2 regions of the Streptomyces sp. NPDC051136 genome follow, and region 2 is predicted to be linked to the other one. Evidence: riboswitches for the same ligand, from Rfam matches in the RefSeq annotation. Region 2 holds a riboswitch; the other holds the start of a gene.

Region 1 (5,186 bases), on a different contig from region 2:
ATCGGCGCGGACACCGGCACCTGCCCGCCGGTCCGGGCCGGGTAGTCCGCGCCCGCCCGTCAGCCCCGCAACGCGTCCAGCTGCTCCAGGAACCACCGCGCCGGGGGCAGCGCGGTGCCGGCGGCCGCCAGCCGCTTCGACCGCTCGGCCCGCTCCCCGGCCGGCAGGCCGAGCGCCCGGTGCAGCGCGTCGGCGGTTCCCACCACGTCGTACGGGTTCACCACCACCGCGTCCTCGCCCAGCTCCTCGTACGCCCCCGCCTCCCGCGACAGCACCAGCGCACACCCCATGTCGGAGACCACCGGCACCTCCTTCGCGACCAGGTTCATCCCGTCCCGCACGGGGTTGACGAGCGCCACGTCCGCCAGCCGGTAGGCGGCCAGCGACCGCGCGAAGTCGTCCTTCAGGTTCAGCACCACCGGCGACCACCCCGGCGTGCCGAACTCCTCGTTGATCGCCTCCGCGACCCGCCGCACCTCGGCCGTGTAGTCCCGGTACACGGCGAGATCCTGCCGCGAGGGGTAGGCGAAGGCGACGTGCACGACCCGCTCGCGCCACTCGGGCCGGCCCGCCAGCAGCTCCCGGTACGCCAGCAGTCCCCGCACGATGTTCTTGGACAGCTCGGTCCGGTCCACCCGCACGACGGTGCGGCGCGGGCTCCCGTCCGGCGCCGTGCCGATCTCCTCCCGCAGCGCCGCCATCCGCTCCTCGACGTCGGCCTCGTGCGAGCGCCCCCGCAGGAAGTCCCCGTCGGCGCCGAGCCCGTGCACGCCGATCTCCGTACCGCCGAGCCCGCCCACCACGGCGTCGCAGCAGGCGGTGAACGCGTCGGCCCAGCGCCGGGTGAGGAACCCGAGCCGGTCGGCGCCCAGCATCCCGCGCAGCACCTGCTCGGCGATGTCGTCCGGCAGCAGCCGGAAGTAGTCGACCGGCGCCCACGGCGTGTGCGAGAAGTGGCCGATCCTGAGGTCGGGGCGCAGCTCGCGCAGCATTCCCGGCACCAGCGTCAGGTGGTAGTCCTGCACGATCGCGACCGCGCCCTCGGCCGCCTCCTCGGCCAGCGCCTCGGCGAAGGCCCGGTTGTACGCCTCGTAAGAGGCCCACTGCCGCCGGAACTCTGCGTCGAAGACCGGCTCCAGGGGCGTCTGGTAGAGCATGTGGTGCACGAACCACAGCACCGAGTTGGCGATCCCGTTGTACGCGTCCGCGTGCACGTCGGCCGGCACGTCCAGCATCCGTACGCCGTCCTCGCCGACCCCGCGCCGCACCGCCTCGCGGTCGCCGTCGCCGAGCGCCGAGCACACCCACAGCGCGCCGGCGTCCGGCCCGATGGCCGAGAGCCCCGAGACCAGACCGCCACCGCCCCGTTTGGCGTGCAGCGACCCGTCCTCCCGCACCTCGTACGAAACCGGTCCCCGATTGGACGCGACCAGCACCTGAGCAGCACCGAAGCTTGAAGCCATACGTCTCAACCTAGCCCGGCCCCTCAGACCTCAAACGTGCGCAGGCGTCCCCTCGGCTGCGATTCGGTCACACGGCTTGTGCAGGAAGTGTGAACGGGCCGAGGATATGCGGTGCACATTTCAACTATCTGGGGGGTGGGCGAAGCATGCCCATACGTACGCGGCACCCGCGCACCGGCAGACTCGCCGGCACGGCCGCGCTGATCGCGGCCGGCGCCCTGGCCCTGGCGGGCTGCGGCGACGGGGACACGGGCACGAGGGCGGACGAGGCGGCCGCGGCGGCCACGCAGACCGCGACCGGCACGGCGGCGCCGGGCGACAGCCCCACCCCCGAGGCGTCCCCCGCCACCGGGACCCCGACGCCGACGCCCACCCCCACGCCCACCCCCGTCACGCTGCCGGACCTCACCGGCGGCAGCATCGCGGCGGCCGTCCGCGCCGCCGAGCAGGCGGACGTCGGCTACACCGTGCTCCTCCAGGGCACCGGGCAGCGGGCCTCCTCCTGGGGCAGCGGCGAGAAGGTCTGCGAGCAGAGCGGCGGATCCGGCGCCGTGACCTTCACCGTCCCCCGCGACGGCCGCGACTGCGCCGGGCGCCCGCTGCACACGCCGAAGCCGACCCCGAAGCCGTCGAAGACACGGGACGCCGGCACGGGCGGAACCGGCGGCGGCACGGGCGGCACCGGGGGCGGCGGTACCGGCGGCGGCTCCGGCGCCTGCGAGCTGAAGAGCCCCGCGGGCAACTGCTACGCCGACGGCCAGTTCTGCGCGAACAAGCACCACGGCCTGAGCACCCACGGCCGGGGCGGCGAGTACCTGACCTGCGAGCAGGACGCGGCGGGCCGCTGGCGCTGGTCGGACGGCGTCCCGGGCTGAGCCCCCTGAGGCCTACGCCACCCTCCGGGCCGCGTACTCCGCGATGTCCGTCATCGGGGGCCGTTCCTCGGTGTCCACGGCGTGGGTGCGCGGCTCGAAGCCGTCGGCGCCCCGCTCGAACTGGGTGAGGGCCGGGCGGAGCAGGTGGCCGCGGGCCAGCCGGAGCTGGGCGGTGCGGTAGATCGCGGCGGCCATCCGGCCCAGCGCCCGGCCGTCCTGGTGGCGGTGGACGCGCACCCCGACGTCGACCTGCGCGAGCGCGTCCAGGCCCACCAGGTGCAACGCGTCGACCAGCATGCCCAGTTCGACGCCGTAGCCGACCGGGAAGGGGAGCCGTTCCAGCAGCGAGCGGCGGGCCGCGTACTCGCCGCCCAGCGGCTGGACGAAGCCGGCCAGCTGCGGCCAGTGCATGTTGAGCAGCGGGCGGGCCATCAGCTCCGTGACCCGGCCCCCCTGCCCGGGGGCGGCGCCGAGCGGACGGTCGTACATGGCCTTGACGAGGTGCACGTCGGGGTCGGTCAGCAGCGGGCCCACGATCCCGGAGACGAAGTCGGCGGAGAACTCGCGCAGGTCGGCGTCGACGAAGCAGACGATGTCCCCGCCGGTGACCAGCAGCGAGCGCCACAGCACCTCGCCCTTGCCCGGCACGGCGGGGATGCGGGGCAGGATCGCGTCGCGGTGCACGACGCGCGCACCGGCCGCCGCGGCCACCTCCGAGGTGCGGTCGCTCGACCCGGAGTCCACGACCACGACCTCGTCGACGAGCGGAACCCGGCCCATCAACTCCCGCCGGATCACCGTGACGATGTCGCCGACCGTGGCCTCCTCGTCCAGCGCGGGAAGCACCACGCTGACCGACTGCCCGGTGGCACGCTTGGCGGACAGGAGCTGCTGGACCGGCCGGTCCGCGGCGCGCCAGGAGCGTGCGGCCAGCCAGCGCTCGACTTCTTCCAGCACGTCCGGTGGCTCCTCTGTGATCCATCTCGCGGTACGGACGACTATCTCAACCGTCCTGGCCTTCGGTTACAGTCTTGAACAACGCGAGGGACCACCGCATGCCGGGGTCGCCGCGTGCACAACGGAAAAACAACCACATACCGCTCATCCAGAGGGGCAGAGGGATACGGCCCGATGAAGCCCCGGCAACCCTCCAGCCGGCTCTTGTCACACAGACGTGGCGAGGCTCCCGGCTAGGGAAGGTGCCAAATCCGTCTCACGGCGAGATGCGTCGTGAGGAAGATGAGGAGAAAGGGCCTCGCCTCCATGGCTGTGCAGACTGCCGAAAGCACCACGAACCCCACGAACACCGCGTCCTCCGCGAACGCCTCGGGTTCCCCCGTCGACCTCGGCCCCGCCACCGCCCTGAGCTGCCGGGAGTGCGGCCACCGGGTACCGCTCGGACCGGTCTTCGCCTGCGAGGAGTGTTTCGGCCCGCTGGAGATCGCCTACGACTTCTCCGGCCACGACACCGAAGAGCTGCGCAAGCGGATCGAAGCGGGCCCCGCGAACATCTGGCGCTACGCCCCCCTGCTGCCCGTCCCGGCCGACGTGGCGACCAAGCCGAACATCAACCCCGGCTGGACCAAGCTCGTCAAGGCCGACAACCTCGCCCGCGAGCTGGGCGTCACCGGCGGGCTCTACGTCAAGGACGACTCCGGCAACCCCACGCACTCCTTCAAGGACCGCGTCGTCGCCCAGGCCATCGAGGCCGCCCGCGCCTTCGGCTTCACCACCCTGTCCTGCTCCTCCACCGGCAACCTGGCCGGCGCGGTCGGCGCCGCCGCCGCCCGGGCCGGCTTCCGCTCCTGCGTGTTCATCCCGCACGACCTGGAGCAGGGCAAGGTCGTCATGGCCGCCGTCTACGGCGGCGAGCTGGTGGGCATCGAGGGCAACTACGACGACGTGAACCGCTTCTGCTCCGAGCTGATCGGCGACCCGGCCGGCGAGGGCTGGGGCTTCGTCAACGTCAACCTGCGCCCCTACTACGCCGAGGGTTCCAAGACCCTCGCGTACGAGATCTGCGAGCAGCTCGGCTGGCAGCTGCCCGACCAGCTCGTCGTCCCGATCGCCTCCGGCTCCCAGCTCACGAAGATCGACAAGGGGCTTCAGGAGCTGATCAAGCTCGGCCTGGTCGAGGACAAGCCGTACAAGATCTTCGGCGCGCAGGCCGAGGGCTGCTCGCCGGTCTCCACGGCGTACAAGGGCGGTCACGACGTGGTCCGGCCGCAGAAGCCGGACACCATCGCCAAGTCGCTGGCCATCGGCAACCCGGCCGACGGCCCCTACGTCCTCGACATCGCCCGCCGCACCGGCGGTGCCGTGGAGGACGTGACCGACGAGCAGATCGTGGACGCGATCAAGCTGCTCGCCCGTACCGAGGGCATCTTCGCGGAGACGGCGGGCGGCGTGACGGTCGGCGTCACGAAGAAGCTGATCGAGGACGGCGTCCTGGACCCGTCGCTCACCACGGTCGTCCTCAACACCGGCGACGGCCTCAAGACCCTCGACGCGGTGGCCGGCACCGGCCTCACCGCCACGATCCGCCCCAACCTGGACTCCTTCCGAGAGGCTGGCCTCGCATGAGCGTGACCGTTCGTATCCCGACCATCCTGCGCACCTACACCGGCGGCAGCGCCGAGGTCAGTGCCGAGGGGGCCAACCTCGGCGAGGTCATCTCCGACCTGGAGAAGAACCACACGGGCATCGCCGCCCGCGTCCTGGACGACCAGGGCAAGCTGCGCCGTTTCGTCAACGTCTACGTCAACGACGACGACGTGCGCTTCGAGCAGGGCCTGGAGACGGCGACGCCGGACGGCGCGGGCGTCTCGATCATCCCGGCGGTCGCCGG
Region 2 (5,186 bases):
AGTCCCTGGTCGGCGCCTCGGGGGCGATCTCCGCGATCCTGGGCGCGTTCCTGTTCCTCTTCCCCCGGGCCCGCGTGACCAGCCTTCTGCCCTTCCTCTTCTTCCTGCCGCTGCGCTTCCCGGCCTGGCTCGTGCTGCCGTTCTGGGCGGCCCTGCAGTGGATGGCGGCGGGCCGGGCCGGTGACGGGCCGGGGGTGGCGTACCTCGCGCACCTGGTGGGCTTCGGTCTCGGCTTCCTCTTCGCCTGGGCCCGGTTCGGGCGTACGACTAGAGTTGGGGGCGTTCCAGTGACGGCGCCCGAGGGAGAGAACCAGCCGTGATCAGCGCGATCGTCCTCATCAAGACCAGCGTGGACCGGATTCCCGAGATCGCGGAGCAGATCGCCGCGCTGGAGAACGTCAGCGAGGTCTTCTCCGTCACCGGCACCTACGACCTGATCGCCATGGTGCGGGTGAACGAGCACGAGGACCTGGCCGAGGTCATCCCCGGCCGGATCAGCAAGATCCCCGGCGTGGAGGGCACGGACACGCACGTCGCGTTCCGGACGTACTCGCAGCACGACCTGGAGGCGGCGTTCGCCATCGGGCTGGACAACTGATCGACCCGGGCCGGGCGCGCCCCGAAGGGGCGCGTGACCGTACCGCCGCGCCGCTCCCCCGACCCGGGGCCGGCCTCCTCCCCCGGGCCGCTCAGGCGTCGGCGGCCGAGGTGGTGTCGGGCACGCAACGGCCGTCCTCGGTGCGGTACTTCCACCGGGCGCCGTCGCTCACCAGCTCCTTGACGGCCTTCACGAACCGCTCGACGTGCTCGTCCGGGGTGCCCGCGCCGAAGCTCACCCGGACGGCGTTGAGGGACTTCTCGCCGGGCACCGCCTCGGGTGCGCCGCACTCGCCCTGCGCCTGCGGGTCGCTGCCGAGCAGGGTGCGCAGCAGCGGGTGGGCGCAGAAGAGGCCGTCGCGCACCCCGATGCCGTACTCGGCGGAGAGGGCCGCGGCGAAGTGGGAGCTGTTCCAGCCCTCGACGACGAAGGAGAGCACCCCGACGCGCGGCGCGTCGTCGCCGAAGAGGGAGAGGATCCGCACTTCGGGAACCCCGGCGAGGCCCTCCCGCACCCTGCGGATCAGCTCTTCCTCGCGGGCGACCAGCGTGTCGAACCCGGCCTCGGTGAGCGCCTTGCAGGCGGACGCGATGGCGTAGGCGCCGATGACGTTGGGCGACCCGGCCTCGTGCCGGGCGGCGCTGTCGTGCCACTGGACGTCCACGCCGCCGTCGGCGCGCCGGCTGACCCGGCGGCTGGCGCCGCCACCGGCGAGGTACGGCTCTGCCTCGCGCAGCCAGTCGGCCCGTCCGGCCAGCACGCCCGAGCCGAAGGGGGCGTACAGCTTGTGCCCGGAGAAGGCGACCCAGTCGACGTCCAGGTCGGTCACGGAGACGGGGTGGTGCGGGGCGAGCTGGGCGGCGTCCAGCACGATGCGGGCACCGTGCGCGTGTGCGGCGGCGGCCAGTTCACGTACCGGCCACAGCTCGCCGGTGACGTTGGAGGCGCCGGTCACGCAGACCAGGGCGGGCCCGTACGGCTCGCGGGCGGCGAGGGCGCGCTCCAGGGTCTGAACGGCCTGCGCGGGGGTGCGCGGGGCGTCGAGGTAGGTCACGTCGGCGTCCCGCCAGGGCAGCAGCGAGGCGTGGTGCTCCGTCTCGAAGACGAAGACCCTGCTCCCGGCGGGCAGCGCGGCGGCGAGCAGGTTCAGGGAGTCGGTGGTGGAGCGGGTGAAGACCACCTGGTCGTCGTCCCGGCAGCCGAGGAAGGCGGCGACCGTGGCGCGGGCGTTCTCGAACAGGTCGGTCGACAGCTGCGACAGGTAGCCGGCGCCGCGGTGCACGCTGCCGTAGTACGGCGCGTAGGCGGCCACGTCGTCCCAGACCCGCTGGAGCGCGGGCGCGCTGGCGGCGTAGTCGAGCGCGGCGTAGGTGACTTCACCGCCGGTGACGAGCGGCACGGTGACGTCCCGGCCGAGGACGGGCAGCGGGGCGGCGACGGCGGTGGCGGCAGGGGTGGGTACGGACATGGCGGACTCCCGTGAGGAACCAGCGCGAGAAGCGCGCTGCGAAAGGTGAAGGAAGAGGTGCGGAGGCGGGGCTCTGCGGCCCTATCGCATTCGCTGGTTCACGGGAGACTCCCTCGGACGACCCAGGACCCCTGGTTCCGCGAGGGGTCCGCGCTTGCCGTGGACCTTGCTGTCCACGGCCTGGTCTTCACCCGGGGCACCCCGCCACGGACGGAGGGTTGCCGGACAGTCGGCCGGGGCCTCATGACTGTCACTCATGACCTGTCGAAAAACTTATGGGAAGTGATCGGCGTCCCGCAACCCGGGTCCGGATCGCGGGACGCACGTCACATGCGTCAGGCGTGGCTGGCCGCCACCCAGCGGTCGAGGACGCGCTTGGCGGCGCCCGAGTCGATCGCCTCGGCCGCCCGGTCCATCCCGGCCCGCAGCTGCTCCGCCAGCGGCGCCCCGCCCGGCTCCAGGGCCACCAGGGCCGCCGCCGAGTTCAGCAGCACCGCGTCCCGTACGGGTCCCGGCTCGCCGGCCAGCAGGCGGCGGGCGACGTCGGCGTTGTAGGAGGCGTCGGCGCCGCGCAGCGCCTCGACCGGCACCAGGTCGAGCCCGACGTCCCGGGGGTCGAAGGCCTCCTCGGTCACCCGGCCGTCCCGCACGACCCAGACCCGGGAGGTGGCGGTCGTGGTCAGCTCGTCCAGACCGTCGTCGCCCCGGAAGACCAGGGAGGAGTGGCCGCGCTCGGCGAAGACACCGGCGATGATCGGTGCCATCCGGGCATGGGCGACCCCGATGGCCTGTGCCTTCACCCGGGCGGGGTTGGTCAGCGGGCCCAGGAAGTTGAACACCGTGCGGATGCCGAGCTGGCCGCGGGCCGCCGCGACGTGGCGCAGGGCCGGGTGGAACTTCACCGCGAAGCAGAACGTGATGCCGGCCTCCTCGGCGACCTCCGCCACCCGCTTCGGCGTCAGCTCCAGGTTGACCCCGAGCTTCTCCAGGACGTCGGAGGCGCCGGACGCCGAGGAGGCGGCCCGGTTGCCGTGCTTGACGACCTTCGCGCCCGTGCCGGCCACCACGATCGCGGACATGGTGGAGATGTTCACCGTCTTGGCGCCGTCACCGCCGGTGCCGACGATGTCGACGGTCCTGCCCGGCACCTCGATCACGTTGGCGTGGTCGTACATGGTGCGGACGAGCCCGGAGATCTCCTCGACCGTCTCCCCCTTGAACCGCAGTCCCACCGCGAAGGCGGCGATCTGCGCGTCGGTCGCCTCGCCGCGCATGATCACGTCCAGCGCCCAGGCGGTCTCGTCCGCGGACAGGTCACGGCCGTCCAGCAGGCCGTTCAGCAGGGCGGGCCAGGAGTGGCCCGCCGCGATGTCGCCTCCAGCGGGGGTCACAGCGCTCATGAGCCGCTCCTGAATCGTGTGTGTGGGGTGTGTCGTGGAAGGGAGGTGCGGTTCCACCCTATCCAGCCCGGACACGGCCGAAGGGCCCCGTCCGCGGAACGGACGGGGCCCTTCGACCGTGGTGTGGCGACGCTGGAGGGTCAGTGGTGGCCGTGGCCGCTCGTGATCTCCTTGTACTCGTCGACGGTCGGCTTCGGAATCTGCGACTCCTCGCCGTAGTAGGCCTCGCTGAGCTTGGCGCGGAGCTTCTCGGAGCCCTTCACCTTGCGCTCGACGCCGTTCTCGTCGACCGTCGGGCCGATCTCGGCCGGCTTGTACTGCTCGTGCGCCGTGAGCGTGTGCAGCTGCTCCTGGCTGAGCGGCTCGTGCACCTCGATGAACTCACCGTGCGGCAGGCGCTTGATGATGCCCGACTCGCGGCCGTGCAGCACCTTGTCCTTGTCCCGGCGCTGGAGACCGAGGCAGATCCGCTTGGTGATGACGAACGCGATGACCGGTCCGACGAAGAACCCGATCCGCACGAACCAGGTGACCGAGTTGATCGACAGGTGGAAGTGGGTCGCGACGATGTCGTTGCCACCACCGATCAGCATGATCATGTACGCGGTGACCCAGGCGACGCCGAAGGCCGTACGGGTCGGGGCGTTGCGCGGCCGGTCCAGGATGTGGTGCTCGCGCTTGTCCCCGGTCACCCACGACTCGATGAACGGGTAGAGGGCGATGACCGCGAGGAAGATACCGAAGATCACCAGCGGGATGAACACACCGAGGACCAGGGTGTGACCCCAGAAGTTGATCTCCCAGCCCGGCATGGCGCGGACCAGACCCTCGGCGAAGCCCATGTACCAGTCCGGCTGGGCGCCCGTGGACACCTGGTCGGGCCGGTAGGGGCCGATGCTCCAGATCGGGTTGACCGAGGCGATGCCGGCGATGACCGCGATGACACCGAAGACCAGGAAGAAGAAGCCTCCGGCCTTCGCCATGTACACCGGCAGCAGCGGCATGCCGACGACGTTCTTGTTGGTCTTGCCGGGACCCGCGAACTGCGTGTGCTTGTGGTAGAAGACCAGGATCAGGTGGCCGACCACGAGCCCGAGCATGATGCCCGGCAGCAGCAGGATGTGGATCGAGTAGAACCGGGCGACGAAGTCGGTCCCGGGGAACTCCCCGCCGAACAGGAACATCGAGATGTACGTGCCGATGATCGGCGTGGACAGGATCGCGCCCTGGGTGAAGCGGACACCGGTGCCGGAGAGCAGGTCGTCCGGGAGCGAGTAGCCGGTGAAACCGGTGAACATGCCGAGGACGAACAGCAGGAAGCCGAACAGCCAGTTGATCTCACGCGGCTTGCGGAACGCGCCGGTGAAGAAGACGCGCATCATGTGCACGAACATGCCGGCGAGGAAGATGATCGCCGCCCAGTGGTGGATCTGCCGGATCAGCAGACCGCCGCGCACGTCGAAGCTGATGTCGAGCGTCGACTTGTACGCCTCGCTCATCAGCTGTCCCTGCATGGGGACGTACGAGCCGTGGTACGTGACCTCGTTCATCGACGGGTGGAAGAACAGCGTCAGGTACACACCCGTGAGGATGATGATGATGAAGCTGTAGAGGCAGACCTCACCCAGCATGAACGACCAGTGGTCGGGGAAGATCTTGCGCATGTTGGCCTTGGCCAGGGAGTAGATCCCGAGCCGGCCGTCGGCCCAGTCGGCGACGC

What was found. A riboswitch is a leader RNA that binds a small molecule or an ion and turns the genes downstream of it on or off. The one in region 2 is predicted to bind S-adenosylmethionine.
Region 1: another riboswitch for S-adenosylmethionine. It lies ahead of thrC (threonine synthase); the one in region 2 lies ahead of ACIBCJ_RS16150 (aminotransferase class V-fold PLP-dependent enzyme).

The regions. Positions count from the first base shown of each region.
Region 1 is NZ_JBITFE010000007.1:151,889-157,074, forward strand. It holds gene ACIBCJ_RS21225 (hypothetical protein) at 1-45, shown strand, start outside; gene ACIBCJ_RS21230 (trehalose-6-phosphate synthase) at 60-1,463, opposite strand; gene ACIBCJ_RS21235 (hypothetical protein) at 1,610-2,338, shown strand; gene ACIBCJ_RS21240 (glucosyl-3-phosphoglycerate synthase) at 2,351-3,295, opposite strand; SAM riboswitch class I at 3,437-3,584, shown strand; gene thrC (threonine synthase) at 3,602-4,921, shown strand; gene ACIBCJ_RS21250 (MoaD/ThiS family protein) at 4,918-5,186, shown strand, end outside.
Region 2 is NZ_JBITFE010000005.1:191,858-197,043, reverse strand. It holds gene ACIBCJ_RS16160 (rhomboid family intramembrane serine protease) at 1-320, shown strand, start outside; gene ACIBCJ_RS16155 (Lrp/AsnC family transcriptional regulator) at 317-598, shown strand; gene ACIBCJ_RS16150 (aminotransferase class V-fold PLP-dependent enzyme) at 690-2,066, opposite strand; SAM riboswitch class IV at 2,212-2,328, opposite strand; gene trpD (anthranilate phosphoribosyltransferase) at 2,402-3,466, opposite strand; gene ACIBCJ_RS16140 (cytochrome bc complex cytochrome b subunit) at 3,607-5,186, opposite strand, start outside.